DNA from 2 places in the Pseudomonas batumici genome. Region 1 is predicted to be linked to the other one. Evidence: predicted binding sites of a transcription regulator. Region 1 holds the regulator's gene; the other holds the start of a gene.

What was found. The regulator sigma-54, encoded in region 1, starts transcription at its own class of promoters, with help from an activator protein. The targets are predictions, from matches to a motif close to ANTGGCATNNANNTTGCTNT.
Region 2: the regulator sigma-54 is predicted to act here: its motif matches at 5,083-5,102, upstream of glnK (P-II family nitrogen regulator).

The regions. Positions count from the first base shown of each region.
Region 1 covers NZ_CP144470.1:2,809,099-2,816,680, reverse strand. Annotated here, with positions in the region: gene pmbA (metalloprotease PmbA) at 1-350, shown strand, start outside; gene NUH87_RS12765 (HPr family phosphocarrier protein) at 456-728, opposite strand; gene rapZ (RNase adapter RapZ) at 745-1,602, opposite strand; gene ptsN (PTS IIA-like nitrogen regulatory protein PtsN) at 1,605-2,069, opposite strand; gene hpf (ribosome hibernation-promoting factor, HPF/YfiA family) at 2,079-2,384, opposite strand; gene NUH87_RS12745 (RNA polymerase factor sigma-54) at 2,464-3,960, opposite strand; gene lptB (LPS export ABC transporter ATP-binding protein) at 4,148-4,873, opposite strand; gene lptA (lipopolysaccharide transport periplasmic protein LptA) at 4,873-5,418, opposite strand; gene lptC (LPS export ABC transporter periplasmic protein LptC) at 5,405-5,977, opposite strand; gene NUH87_RS12725 (HAD family hydrolase) at 5,986-6,510, opposite strand; gene NUH87_RS12720 (KpsF/GutQ family sugar-phosphate isomerase) at 6,511-7,485, opposite strand.
Region 2 covers NZ_CP144470.1:4,036,268-4,043,849, reverse strand. Annotated here, with positions in the region: gene NUH87_RS18230 (DUF484 family protein) at 1-423, shown strand, start outside; gene xerC (tyrosine recombinase XerC) at 426-1,322, shown strand; gene NUH87_RS18220 (HAD-IA family hydrolase) at 1,322-2,029, shown strand; gene sutA (transcriptional regulator SutA) at 2,099-2,428, opposite strand; gene NUH87_RS18210 (secondary thiamine-phosphate synthase enzyme YjbQ) at 2,531-2,956, opposite strand; gene NUH87_RS18205 (ammonium transporter) at 3,168-4,508, opposite strand; gene glnK (P-II family nitrogen regulator) at 4,542-4,880, opposite strand; gene NUH87_RS18195 (accessory factor UbiK family protein) at 5,297-5,560, shown strand; gene NUH87_RS18190 (hydrolase) at 5,902-6,546, shown strand; gene NUH87_RS18185 (monovalent cation:proton antiporter-2 (CPA2) family protein) at 6,625-7,582, shown strand, end outside.

The DNA.
Region 1 (7,582 bases):
GCAAGCTGGGCCTGCCAAGCACGGCGAACGCCGGTGGCGTGCACAATCTGTTCGTGACCCATGGGGTCGAGGACCAGGACGCGCTGATCCGGCGCATGGGGCGCGGGCTGCTGGTGACCGAGTTGATGGGCCAGGGCCTGAACATGGTCACCGGGGATTATTCGCGGGGCGCGGCGGGTTTCTGGGTCGAGAATGGCGAAATCCAGTTCCCGGTCCAGGAAGTGACCATTGCCGGCAACATGCGTGACATGTTCAAGCAGATCGTCGCCGTAGGCAGCGATCTTGAGCTGCGCAGCCATATCCGCACGGGCTCGGTGCTGATCGAGCGGATGACTGTGGCCGGTAGCTGATTGCATGGGTTGAAAAAAGGCGCGCCATCCGCTGGATGGCGCGCCTTTTTTGTGGCGTGTGCTTTACACGCGCTGAAAGGTGTAGGGGCGGCGGGGAGGGCGGGGTTACTCGCCCTCGTCGAAATAGTTGTTGATCAGCTTGACCAGTGCGGCCATCGCGTCATCTTCCTGCTCGCCCTCGGTCTTCAGGTGAATCCGGGTGCCCTTGCCGGCCGCCAGCATCATCATGGCCATGATGCTCTTGCCGTCGACCATGCTTTCAGGTGTGCGCCCGGCGCGGATCTGGCAGGGGAACTGGCCGGCAACGCCGACGAACTTCGCTGAAGCGCGGGCGTGCAGACCCAGTTTGTTGATGATTTCAATTTCCAGAGCGGGCATCGCGGTGGGGGTCCTTTCAGCTAAGGTCGCGGTGGCGGACCTGGACGTTCTTCAGGGATTGTTGCAGGGCCTTGCCCAAGCGTTCGGTGAGGTAGACGGAGCGGTGATGTCCCCCCGTGCAGCCGATGGCAATAGTGACATAAGCGCGGCTGCTGGCGGCAAAACGCGGTAACCATTTGAGCAAATAACTGGAAATATCCTGGTACATTTCCTCGACATCCGGTTGTGCGGCCAGGTACTCGGCCACCGCCTGGTCGAGCCCGGACTGTTCGCGCAACTCCGGTTTCCAGTAGGGGTTGGGCAGGCAGCGTACGTCAAACACCAGGTCGGCATCCACCGGCATCCCGCGCTTGAAACCGAATGACTCCACCAGGAAGGCCGTGCCCGGTTCCGGCTGGTTCAGCAGGCGCAGCTTGATGGTGTCACGCAACTGATAGAGGTTCAGGTGGGTGGTATTGACCTTGAGGTCGGCCAGGTCCGAGATCGGCCCCAGCAGGTTGCTTTCGTCGCGGATGGCCTCGGCCAGGGAGCGATCGGCACTGCTCAGCGGGTGGCGCCGACGGGTTTCGGAGAAGCGCTTGAGCAGGGTTTCTTCGTCGGCGTCCAGGTACAGGACATCGCACTGGATATGCCGGCTGCGCACTTCAGCCAGCAGTTCCGGGAACCGCGACAGGTGGCTGGGCAGGTTGCGTGCGTCGATGGATACGGCGACCAGCGGTTGTGCCAGCTCGGTATGGATCAGCGCTCGCTCGGCCAGTTCCGGCAACAGGCCGGCCGGCAGGTTGTCGATGCAGTAATAGCCGCTGTCCTCGAGAACATCGAGGGCGGTGCTTTTACCTGAGCCGGAGCGGCCGCTGACGATGATCAAGCGCATGGTTAATGACCGTTCTGCTCGTCCAGGACCACCTGATACAGGGCCTGGTTGGAGGCTGCAGCGCGGAGTTTGTCGCGGACGTCCTTGCGGTCCAGCATGCTGGCAATCTGCCGTAGCAGCTCCAGGTGGGCATCGGTGGCCGCTTCCGGGACCAGCAGGACGAACAGCAGGTCAACCGGCGCGCCGTCGATGGCGTCGAAATCGATGGGGGCGTCCAGGTGCATCAGGGCGCTGATGGGCGTCAGGCAACCCTTGAGGCGGCAGTGTGGAATGGCAATGCCATTGCCGAAACCGGTCGAGCCGAGTTTTTCCCGCGCAACCAGGCTATCGAAGACATCCTGCATGGCCAGGTAAGGGACTTCGCGGCTGATCAGGTTGGCAATTTGCTCGAGGGCTTTCTTTTTACTGCCGCCCGGCACGTTCACCAGGGAACGGCCGGGGGTCAGGATGCTTTCAAGTCGGATCATGGATGGGTATCAGCGACCTGTACCCTGGAGCAGGTGCAGGTTCTTTTCCTTATGCTTTTTCAGTTGTCGGTCCAGCTTGTCGGTGAGCAGGTCGATCGCGGCATACATGTCGTCATGCTCGGCGTTGGCGACGACTTCACCGCCGTGGATATGCAAGGTGGCTTCAATTTTCTGCTTCAGTTTTTCGACGGCCATGGTCACCTGTACGTTGGTGATCTTGTCGAAATGACGCTCCAATCGGTCGAGTTTCTCGCCGATGTAAGCACGCAGGGGTTCGGTCACTTCCAGTTGATGTCCACTGATATTGACTTGCATACAGCTTCTCCTTCGTTGCCAGTGCATAAAGCGGCAGGCGATTACCTGCCACTGGAACGCTGTAACGGGGCCCTGCCGCCTACATCAGTCGCTTCCGCTCGCTGGAGGGAGCGATCCCCAGAGACTCACGGTATTTGGCGACGGTACGACGGGCCACCTGAATGCCTTGTGCCTCCAGTAAACCAGCGATCTTGCTGTCACTCAACGGCTTTTTCTGATTTTCCGCTGCAACCAGTTTCTTGATGATCGCGCGGATCGCCGTGGACGAGCATTCACCGCCCTCGGAGGTGCTGACGTGGCTGGAGAAAAAGTATTTCAGTTCATAGATACCGCGGGGGGTATGCATGAATTTCTGCGTGGTGACCCGGGAAATCGTCGACTCGTGCATGCCGACCGCTTCGGCGATGTCATGCAGGACCAGCGGCTTCATCGCCTCGTCACCGTATTCCAGGAAGCCGCGCTGGTGCTCGACGATCTGGGTGGCGACTTTCATCAGGGTCTCGTTGCGGCTCTGCAGGCTCTTGATGAACCAGCGGGCTTCCTGCAACTGGTTGCGCATGAAGGTGTTGTCGGCGCTGGTGTCGGCGCGCCGGACGAAGCCGGCGTACTGCGGGTTGACCCGCAGGCGCGGCACCGACTCCTGGTTCAGTTCCACCAGCCAGCGCTCGTTGTCCTTGCGCACGATCACGTCGGGTACGACGTACTCGGCTTCGGTGGACTCGATCTGCGAGCCCGGGCGCGGGTTGAGGCTCTGGACCAGCTCGATGACCTGGCGCAGCTCGTCTTCCTTGAGCTTCATGCGGCGCATCAACTGGCTGTAGTCGCGGCTGCCGAGCAGGTCGATGTAGTCGATGACCAGGCGCTGTGCCTCGGCCAGCCAGGGCGTCCTGGCCGGCAACTGGCGCAGCTGCAGCAACAGGCATTCGCCCAGGTTGCGTGCGCCGATGCCGGCCGGTTCGAATTGCTGGATGCGATGCAGCACCGCTTCGATCTCGTCCAGCTCGATGTCCAGCTCCGGGTCGAAGGCGTCGAGGATTTCCTCGAGGGTTTCGTCCAGGTAGCCCTGATTGTTGATGCAATCGATCAGGGTCACGGCGATCAGCCGATCGGTGTCGGACATCGGCGCCAGGTTCAACTGCCAGAGCAGGTGGCTCTGCAGGCTCTCGCCGGCGGAGGTGCGGGTGGTGAAGTCCCACTCGTCGTCATCGTTGCCGGGCAGGCTGCTGGCGCTGGTCTGGTAGACATCTTCCCAGGCGGTGTCGACGGGCAGCTCGTTGGGAATGCGCTCGTTCCAGTCGCCTTCATCGAGGCTGTCCACCGTCGGCGCGGTTTCCTGCTGGTAGGACGGTTCCTGGATCTCGGTATTGGGGGTGTGCTCGGCTTTGTCGGCCAGCGGGTCGGTATTGTCGAAGTCGTCGCCTTCTTCCTGGCGTTCGAGCATCGGGTTGGACTCCAGGGCCTCCTGGATTTCCTGCTGAAGGTCCAGGGTCGACAATTGGAGCAGGCGGATGGCCTGTTGCAGCTGCGGTGTCATCGTCAGCTGCTGGCCCATTCTCAGGACTAGCGATGGTTTCATGGCAGGGGCTTAACACCTTATTCGCCGGCGCGCATGCGCCATCCACTCTACAGGGCGCCGGGGCGCCAAACATAAGCAAATTATATGCCTGAAACCCGAGGGTTTGCCTAGAGCGCTGTAACAATAAAAATCCTGTGGTTTTTATTGAACGGGACGCGCTCCGGCGCTGGATCTGTTCCCTCGATGTCTACAGTCGGAACTCGTGGCCCAGGTAGACTTCCTTGACCAGTTCGTTGGCCAGGATGGTGGCCGAGTCGCCCTCGGCGATCAGCTGTCCATCGTTGACGATGTAGGCGGTTTCGCAGATATCCAGGGTCTCGCGGACGTTGTGGTCGGTGATCAGTACGCCGATGCCCTTGGCCTTGAGGTGGTGGATGATCTGTTTGATATCGCCTACGGAAATCGGGTCGACCCCGGCGAAAGGCTCATCGAGCAGGATGAATTTCGGCGCGGTGGCCAGGGCGCGGGCGATTTCCACGCGACGCCGCTCGCCACCGGACAGGCTCATGCCGAGGTTGTCGCGAATGTGGCTGATGTGGAACTCCTGCAGCAGGCTTTCCAGCTCCTTGCGGCGGCCGTTCTTGTCGAGGTCCTTGCGGGTCTCGAGGATCGCCATGATGTTGTCCGCCACCGACAGCTTGCGGAAAATCGACGCTTCCTGGGGCAGGTAGCCGATCCCGGCGCGGGCGCGGCCGTGCATGGGCTGGTGGCTGACGTCCTGGTCGTCGATCAGCACGCGGCCCTGGTCGGCCTGGACCAGGCCGACGATCATGTAGAAGCAGGTGGTCTTGCCGGCACCGTTGGGACCGAGCAAGCCGACGATCTGCCCGCTGTCGATCGACAGGCTGACATCACGCACCACCTGGCGACTTTTGTAGGCCTTGGCCAGATGCTGGGCTTTCAGGGTTGCCATTACTGCGCCTTCTGCTGGTCGGTTTTCTGCTTCGGCTGGATGACCATGTCGATGCGTGGGCGCGGGGCGGTGATAGCGTTGCCGGTGGCGCGCCCGGCCTGGGCGACCTGCTTCACCGTGTCGTAGACGATTTTCTCGCCTTCGGTGGTGTTGCCGTCGTTGATCACCTTGGCCTTGTCGATCAGGATGATGCGATTCTGCTGGGCGTGGTACTGGATGGTCATGCCATAGCCTTGCACCGGCTTCGGATCGCCGACTTTCTGCAACTGCTCGAAGTAGGCCAGGTTGCCCACGGAGGTCACCACGTCGATGGCGCCGTCCTTGGTGCGGGTCAGCGTCACGGTGTTGCCCTTGACGATCATCGAGCCCTGGGTGATGACCACGTCGCCCTTGTAGGTGGCGATGCCTTGCTTGTCGTCCAGTTGAGCGTCGTCGGCCTGGATGCGGATGGGCTGCTGGCTGTCGGTCGGCAGTGCCCAGGCGCTCACGCTTCCCAGTGCCGCACCGAGGCCAAGCAAAATAGGGAGGGTTTTAACGAGACTCATACTGTCCTCTTACATTGGACAGCAGGTGTATCCGGCTGTCGTTCAAATACGCTTTCATTCCATTGCCAGTGGTCACGCCGTCGGCGCCGTCGATTCTAACGGCTTGTTCGGTCTGCGCATATTGCTGCTGTGGGAATACTGTCATTCGACTGCTGGTAATGATGACTTCCCGCTGTAGTTCGTCGGTGCGTGCGACCCGGACCGAGTCGATCAGTTCGATCTGGGTGCCGTCCGGATTGACCTCGGCGTGCTCGCTCTGGACATGCCAGGGATAGACCGTGCCACGGTAGATGTGCATGTCGGGCTTGGTCACCAGGGTCACGTCCGAAGCCTTGAGGTGTTCGACCTTGTCACCGGTCAGGTCGTACTGCACCCGGCCGTCGGGCATGTATTGGATGCTGTGGGCATTGATAGCGTAGTAGTCGATCTGGGTTTCATCGACCTTGGCCACCGGGCGCTCGAGGAAGCGCTCCGGGCTGATGTTCCAGTAGCCGGCGGCCGCGAAAATGGCGGCAATGACTCCGAACAGCAGAATGTTGCGAATTTTCTTGCTCAGCATAAATGGCTCTACAGGTAGGCGGCGTGAGCCGCTTCAAGGCTGCCCTGGGCTTGCAGGATCAGTTCGCAGAATTCGCGGGCGGCGCCTTCGCCGCCCCGGGCACGGGTGATGCCGTGGGCGTGTTCGCGTACGAAGCCGGCGGCGTTGGCCACGGCCATGCCCAGCCCGACGCGGCGGATCACCGGCAGGTCCGGCAGGTCGTCGCCCAGGTAGGCCACCTGTTCATAGCTTAGATTGAGTTGGGCGAGCAGGGCATCAAGGACTACAAGCTTGTCTTCGCGACCCTGGTAGACATGGGGGATGCCCAGGTTCTGCGCGCGGCGTTCGACCAGTGCGGTCTTGCGACCGCTGATGATCGCGGTTTGCACGCCGGCGGCCATCAGCATCTTGATGCCCTGGCCGTCGAGGGTGCTGAAGGACTTGAATTCGCTGCCGTCCTCGAGAAAGTACAGGCGGCCGTCGGTCAGTACGCCATCGACGTCAAAGACCGCCAGCTTGATGGCCTTGCCGCGTTGCAACAGGTCGTCGTTCATTTACATCACTCCCGCGCGCAGCAGATCGTGCATGTTCAGGGCGCCCACCGGGCGGTCCTCGCTGTCGACCACCACCAGCGCGTTGATCTTGTGGTCTTCCATGATTTTCAGGGCTTCGGCGGCGAGCATCTCGGCCCGGGCGGTCTTGCCGTGGGGGGTCATGACGTCTTCGATCAGGGCGCTGTGAATGTCGATGGTGCGGTCCAGGGTCCGACGCAGGTCGCCGTCGGTGAAGATCCCGGCCAGACGGCCGTCGGCTTCGACGATCACGGTCATGCCGAGGCCTTTGCGGGTCATTTCCATCAGCGCGTTTTTCAGCAGGGTGCCGCGCAGTACCTGCGGCAGCTCTATGCCTGCGTGCATGACATTTTCCACTTTCAGCAGCAGGCGCCGCCCCAGGGCACCGCCCGGGTGGGAAAAGGCGAAGTCCTCGGCGGTGAAGCCACGGGCTTCGAGCAGGGCCACCGCCAGGGCGTCGCCCATCACCAGGGCCGCCGTGGTGGAGGAGGTCGGGGCCAGGTTCAGTGGGCAGGCTTCATGCTCGACATGCACGTTCAGGTTGACTTCGGCGGCCTTGGCCAGCGGCGAGTCGGGGTTGCCGGTCAGGCTGATCATCTGGATGCCCAGGCGCTTGATCAGGGGCAGCAGGGTGACGATCTCCGCGGTCGAGCCGGAGTTGGACAGCGCCAGGATGATGTCGTCCCGGGTGATCATGCCCATGTCGCCGTGGCTGGCCTCGGCGGGGTGCACGAAAAAGGCCGTGGTGCCGGTGCTGGCCAGGGTGGCGGCGATCTTGTTGCCGATGTGCCCGGACTTGCCCATGCCGACCACCACCACACGGCCCTTGCTGGCCAGAATCATTTCGCAAGCGCGTACGAAATCTGCGTCGATATGGGTCAGCAAGCCTTCCACGGCTTCGAGTTCGAGGCGGATGGTGCGTTGTGCCGATTGAATCAGATCGCTGGATTGGCTCATGTCGGAAATCGTATAGCCTGATGAAAAGGCGCGATTATAGCGGTAATGACTTCTTCACTCCCACTAGATCATTGCGTTTTGCACGGGGAGTGTAGGC
Region 2 (7,582 bases), 1.2 Mb from region 1:
ATGGACGCCGCCAGCCTGGACGACCTGGTCATGGCCGTGGAAGACAGCCTGCGCCAGGATTTCCAGGTGCCCTTCGTCAGCCTGATCCTGTTCGGTGACAATGCCATGCCGGTAGGCCGCTGGGTCAGCCACGCCGAAGCCCAGCAGGCCATCGGCGGCCTGCTCTCGGAAGGCAAGAGCATCAGCGGCAGCCTGCGCGAGCACGAGCTGGACTTCCTGTTCGGCGAGGAACAACGCAAGCAGATCGGCTCCACCGCCGTGGTCGCCATCAGTCACCAGGGCGTACATGGCGTCCTCGCCGTGGCCAGCCGTGACCCGCAACACTACAAAAGTTCGGTAGGCACCCTGTTCCTCAGCTACATCGCCGAAGTCATGGGCCGCGTCATTCCGCGCTTCACCCCTGCCCTGCGCTCGGTGCGCTAGCCATGGAGCGACAGCTGGACGCCTACTGCGAACACCTGCGCAGTGAGCGCCAGGTGTCGCCCCACACGCTGCAAGCCTATCGCCGCGACCTGGACAAGGTCCTGGCCTATTGCACAAAGGAAAGTATCAGCAGCTGGAGCGCCCTGGATATCCAGCGCCTGCGCCGCCTGATCGCCCGCCTGCACCAGCAGGGCCAGTCCTCCCGCAGTCTGGCGCGCCTGCTTTCAGCGGTGCGCGGGCTGTACCAGTACCTCAACCGCGAGGGCCTGTGCGATCACGACCCGGCCACCGGCCTGGCACCACCCAAGGCTGAACGGCGCCTGCCCAAGACCCTGGACACCGACCGGGCCCTGCAACTGCTGGACGGGGCGATGGAGGACGACTTCATCGCCCGTCGCGACCAGGCCATTCTCGAGCTGTTCTACTCCTCGGGCCTGCGCCTGTCGGAGCTGACCGGGCTTGATCTGGAACAGTTGGACCTGGCCGACGGCCTGGTGCAGGTCCACGGCAAGGGCAGCAAGACCCGCGTCCTGCCGGTCGGCCGCAAAGCCCGGGAAGCCTTGCAGAGCTGGCTGCCGCTACGCGCCCTGAGCAACCCGGCGGACGATGCCGTGTTCGTCAGCCAGCAAGGCCGCCGTCTCGGCCCCCGGGCCATTCAACTGCGGGTCAAGGCCGCCGGCGAGCGCGAACTGGGGCAGAACCTGCATCCGCACATGCTCCGGCACTCCTTCGCCAGTCACCTGCTGGAGTCGTCCCAGGACCTGCGCGCCGTGCAGGAGCTGCTCGGCCACTCGGACATCAAGACCACGCAGATCTACACCCACCTGGACTTCCAGCACCTGGCAACCGTCTATGACAGCGCCCATCCCCGGGCCAAACGCAGCAAGGACAGTGAGTAATGACGATTCAGCTGATCACCTTCGACCTCGACGATACCCTGTGGGATACCGCGCCGGTGATCCACAGCGCGGAGAATGTCTTGCGCGAATGGCTGGCCGAACACGCACCGAACCTGGGTGGTGTGCCGGTGGAACACCTGTGGGCGATTCGCGAACGGGTGCTGCTCAAGGAGCCGGCGCTCAAGCACCGCATCAGCGCCTTGCGCCGCCGGGTGCTGTTCCATGCCCTGGAAGAGGCCGGTTACCCGCACGCACAGGCTTCGGAGCTGGCGGATCAGAGCTTCGAGGTGTTTATCCACGCCCGACACCAGATCGAGGTGTTTCCGGAGGTCGAGCCGACCCTGGAGGCCCTGGGCCGCTCCTTTGCCCTGGGGGTGATCACCAATGGCAACGCCGACGTACGCCGCCTCGGCCTTGCCGACTACTTCCGCTTTGCGCTGTGCGCCGAAGACATCGGCATTGCCAAGCCGGACTCACGCCTGTTCCATGAGGCCCTGGTGCGCGGCGGGAATATCCCGGCCAGCGCCGCGGTGCATATCGGCGACCACCCCGGGGATGACATTGCCGGGGCCCAGCAGGCGGGTCTGCGGGCGGTCTGGTACAACCCGACGGGCAAGGCCTGGGAAGCGGACCGGCAACCGGATGCGCAGGTTCGCAGCCTGACCGAGTTGCCTGCCCTGCTGGCCGGCTGGAACGCCCACACCTGATCAGCAGCCATGAAAAAGCCCGCGGCGACGGCGGGCTTTTTCAACGAAGCAGAAAGCAGACGCCGCGGCTCAGATAGGCCGGCTGCCGTACTTGTTGTCCGGCTTCTTGGGCGGATCGGCGACCACATTGGCCTCGACCTCCTGCACCTTGCCGCCACGAGCGAGGAACTCTTCCATGGCCTTGGCCAGGGCATCGCGCTCCTTGTTCTTGGCTTCGACACTCGGCAGCTCGTCAACCGACACCGCTGCCTTGGCCTTGCCCTTGGCGGTCGGTACCGGCGCGTCACCAGCATCGTCATCGGCAACGTCTACGTCGTCAGCTGCCGCTTCCAGACCTTCTTCGGTTTCGTCGTCTTCACCGACCTCGAGGTCGTCGTTTTCCAGATCATCGTCGCTCATGTTCTACCTCATGACTTGCGAAAAGCAGATTAGTTATAGCCCAGCTGCGCCGACTGTCGAAGGCCGCCAGAAAAAATTCAACATCCGCTGAACCACAGCGGCTTATGCCCCGTCACCGTAAAGGGTGGCAAGGACTTTGCGGGCACCGCCATGATCCCGGTGCTCGCCCAGATAGACACCTTGCCAGGTGCCCAGGGCCAACCGTCCCGCCGTCACCGGCAACGTCAGTTGACAGCCTAGCAAACTGGCCTTGAAGTGCGCCGGCAGATCGTCCGCGCCTTCGTCGTTGTGTTCATAATCGGCCTCGACCTGGGGTACCAGCCGGTTGAAAAAACGCTCGAAGTCACGACGGACCGCCGGATCGGCGTTCTCGTTGATGGTCAACGAAGCCGAGGTATGCTGCAGCCACAAATGCAACAGGCCGACCTGGCAGGCCTTGAGTTCAGGCAAGCCGTCGAGTAACTCCTGGGTCACCAAATGAAAACCCCGGGGCCTGGCCCGCAAGGTAATCAGTGTCTGTTGCCACATACAGTTCTCCGCCCTTCGGCGCGCATTCTAGCGCGCTCTGGAAAAAAGCAAAGCGCCTAATACTCTTGCTTTGCTGTAAGCAATCGGCCCTTACAAAAACACTCCGGGGGTTTGGCCGTAATGCCTTTGGATAAATCCTTTCAGTCCTTTTTTCAAGGATAAATTCCAGACAAAAAAAAGCCCGGCAAGCCGGGCATTTTTTTTGCTGCATTTACACGTTGTAGCCGCGCTCGTTGTGAAGCGCCAGGTCCAGGCCCACCGACTCGTCTTCGTCGGTTACACGCAGCCCCATCACGGCGTCCAGCACCTTGAGGATGATGAGCGTCGCGATTGCGGTGTAGATGACGGTGAAGCCGACACCTTTGCACTGGATCCAGACTTGTGCCGCGACGTCGGTGGTGGCTGCGTTGAAGCCGCCCATGGACGGTGCCGCGAACACACCGGTGAGGATCGCGCCGAGGATACCGCCGATACCGTGCACGCCGAAGGCGTCCAGGGAGTCGTCGTAGCCCAGTTTGCGTTTCAGGGTAGTGGCGCAGAAGAAGCACACCACACCGGCCGCCAGGCCGATGATCAGCGAGCCCATCGGGCCAACGGTACCGGCAGCCGGAGTAATGGCAACCAGGCCGGCAACCACGCCCGAAGCGATGCCCAGGGCACTTGGCTTACCGTGGGTCAGCCACTCGGCGAACATCCAGCCCAGGGCGGCGGCGGCGGTAGCGATCTGGGTGACCAGCATCGCCATACCGGCGGTGCCGTTGGCCGCCGATGCGGAACCGGCGTTGAAGCCGAACCAGCCGACCCACAGCATGGCCGCGCCCATCAGGGTGTAACCGAGGTTGTGTGGCGCCATCGGAGTGGTCGGGAAGCCTTTACGCTTGCCCAGCACCAGGCAGGCTACCAAACCGGCGACACCGGCGTTGATGTGCACCACGGTGCCGCCGGCGAAGTCGAGCACGCCCCAGTCGCCCAACAGGGAACCCGGACCGCTCCAGACCATGTGCGCAATCGGCGCATAGACCAGGGTGAACCACACGCCCATGAACACCAGCATCGCGGAGAACTTCATGCGTTCGGCGAAGGCACCGACGACCAGCGCCGGGGTGATGATGGCGAAGGTCATCTGGTAGGTGACGAACACCGCTTCGGGGAACAGCGCCGTCGGCCCGGTGATGCTGGCTGGCGTGATACCCGCGAGGAAGGCTTTGGCCAGGCTACCGACGAAGGAGTTGTAGTTGACGACGTTGGCTTCCATCCCGGTGGTATCGAACGCCATGCTGTAGCCATAAATGAACCACAGGATGGTGATCAGGCCGGTAATGGCGAAGCACTGCATCATCACGGAAAGAATGTTTTTCGAACGCACCATGCCGCCGTAGAACAGCGCGAGGCCTGGAATGGTCATGAACAGCACGAGGGCTGTGGAAGTCAGCATCCAGCTGGTATCGCCGGAATTGAGGACTGGAGCAGGTACCGGGTCCGCCGCCATGGCCAAGGCTGGCATTACGAGGGACAACAGGGCTCCTAGCCCTGCGAATTTACGCAGAGTCATATTGTTTTCTCCTGGGGCGTTGGGTTTGGCGGCTTAGATTGCGTCGGTATCGGTTTCGCCGGTACGGATGCGAATAGCCTGTTCCAGATTGACCACAAAGATCTTGCCGTCACCGATCTTGCCGGTGTTGGCAGCCTTGGTTATCGCTTCGATAACCCGGTCAAGATCCTTGTCGTCAATGGCGACGTCGATCTTCACCTTGGGCAGGAAATCGACCACATATTCCGCGCCGCGATACAGCTCGGTGTGACCTTTCTGCCGGCCAAATCCCTTGACCTCGGTAACGGTAATGCCCTGCACGCCGATCTCGGACAACGACTCGCGCACGTCGTCCAACTTGAACGGCTTGATGATGGCAGTGACTAGCTTCATGAAACTCTCTCCCGAATTGGTGGACTTGCCCCAGGAAAACAAACCCGACTCAAGTCTAAGCGCAGTGCCTGGCTTTGTAACGCATCGTCGGCCTTCATCGACCGCTCGACGCCAGCTAACCGCTGCCGGCGAAACTTCCCAGCTTCGTCTGCCGCACTGCATCCGTCACAGCGACTGCATCAGTGCATGGGTCACAGGCAACTAAGCAGAAAGCTTGCCAGCTCTGTAAAAACCAATGATTTCAATCCCTTGATCGCTGAGAGGGGCAAAAAGCCGCCTTGTGCCCGGGGTATACGCACAACAACGGTGCGCACTGCTCCGGCGCGATGCGCAAAAAGCGTGCACCCACACCCATGAAAATCACTATAGACACTGCGTGGTACACTGGTCGGTAATCAGTTTCCGGAACCTTAGCCATGCTTGCGCCCAAAGCCTTCCTCGATGCCCTGAGCGGCCACGCCTCCCGTCTGTTCAGCGGCGAAACACCCCTGCCCCGCCAGGAATTCGAAAGCCAGTTCAAGGTGCTGTTGCAGAGCGCCTTCAGCAAGCTGGACCTGGTCAGCCGGGAGGAGTTCGACAGCCAGATGGTGGTGTTGGCCCGTACCCGTGCGCGACTGGAGAGCCTGGAGGCGAAGGTGGCGGAGTTGGAAGCACGGCTGGCTCCAACCCAGCAACAATAAGCAGCATCAGGCGCAGCCCGGTGCGTCATGGCGCTATGCTCAAGCGCCTCTCGCCCCTGCTGAGCCAGGGTGGCTATAACCCGATCCTCGAACCCAACAGCCGCCCTCTCCCCCCGCCCCTATGATTCAGTGGTCGACCGTGACAAGCCAACCAGGCTTGTCACCCTCCCCCGAACATCGACCTAATTGTCCCCTTATTAGAATCAATCAATCTCGTTTTTGCCGGATTGTTTCGAGAGATGCCCAATAATAAAGTACACCCATGCCGCAGCCACTGACCGAAACGACAAGCTGCCGCGAACTCGATCGCTCAACACTCTCGACTCATAAGGAAATCAATCATGTCCAACCGCGAACTGCTCAACCCAACCAACTCCACCCTGATCCTGATCGACCACCAGCCGCAGATGTCCTTCGGCGTGCAATCGATCGATCGCCAGACCTTGAAGAACAACACCGTGGGCCTGGCCAAGGCGGCGAAGATCTTCAACGTGCCGACGATCTACACCTCGGTGGAAACCAAGAGCTTCAGCGGCTACATCTGGCCTGAGTTGCTGGCAGTGAACCCGGGCGCACAACCGATCGAGCGCACCTCGATGAACTCCTGGGAAGACAAGAAGTTCGTCGAGGCGGTGAAAGCCACCGGTCGCAAGAAGCTGATCATGGCCGCACTGTGGACCGAGGTGTGCCTGAACTTCCCGGCCCTGGAAGCCCTGGCCGAAGGTTTCGAGGTGTACATCGTCACCGACGCTTCCGGCGGTACCACCCAGGAAGCCCACGACATGTCCGTGCAGCGGATGATTCAAGCCGGCGCGGTACCGGTGACCTGGCAGCAAGTGTTGCTGGAATTCCAACGTGACTGGGCGCACAAGGAAACCTACGACGCGGTGATGGACCTGGTCCGCGAGCACAGCGGCGCCTACGGCATGGGCGTGGACTACGCCTACACCATGGTGCACAAGGCCCCGCAGCGCACTCTGAGCTGATCCTCCCGACGATTTGCCCGCCAGGCTGCACTGCTGGCGGGCTTGCATTGTATTCTCCAGAAGAAATGGAGTTCTCCCATGCCCCATGAAGGCAGCCTGCTGCAGGCCTCGGTCATTCTCCTGATGGCCGCTGTCATCATCGTTCCCCTGGCCAAGCGCCTTCAGCTCGGCGCCGTGCTCGGGTACTTGCTCGCTGGCGTGCTCATCGGCCCACAGGCACTGAAATTGCTGGGCAACGCGGAAAACGTCGCGCACTTTTCCGAGATGGGGGTGGTATTCCTGCTGTTCATTATCGGCCTGGAGCTATCGCCCAGGCGCCTCTGGCTGATGCGCAAGGCGGTATTCGGCGTTGGACTGGCCCAGGTGCTGCTCACCGGGCTGGTGATCGGCACGCTGGCCATCGTCGCCTTCGGCCAGACCCTCCAGGCGGCAGTCATCCTCGGATTGGGCCTGGCACTGTCATCGACGGCACTGGGATTGCAGAGCCTCGCCGAGAGCCGCCAATTGAACAGCCCCCACGGCCGGCTCGCCTTCGCCATCCTGCTGTTCCAGGACATCGCCGCTATTCCCCTTATCGCCCTGGTACCCCTGTTGGCGGTCACCGACGCGCAGGTCACCGGCGAAAGCGGCCTGGTCCACGGGTTGAAGGTACTCGGCAGCATTGCCGTCGTGGTGGTGGGTGGTCGCTACCTGCTGCGCCCGTTGTTCCGCACCGTGGCTCGCACCGGCCTGCCGGAAGTCGCCACCGCCACCGCGCTGCTGGTGGTGATGGGTACCGCCTGGCTGATGGAACTGGCGGGCGTGTCGATGGCGCTGGGGGCGTTCCTCGCTGGCCTGCTGCTGGCCGACTCGGAATATCGCCATGAGCTGGAGTCACAGATCGAGCCATTCAAGGGCCTGCTGCTGGGCTTGTTCTTCATGAGCGTGGGCATGGGCGCGAACCTGTCGCTGCTGTTCGAGAACCCCGGCCTGATTGTCGGCCTGACCCTCCTGCTGATCGCCCTCAAGCTACCCTTGCTGATGTTCGTCGCACGCA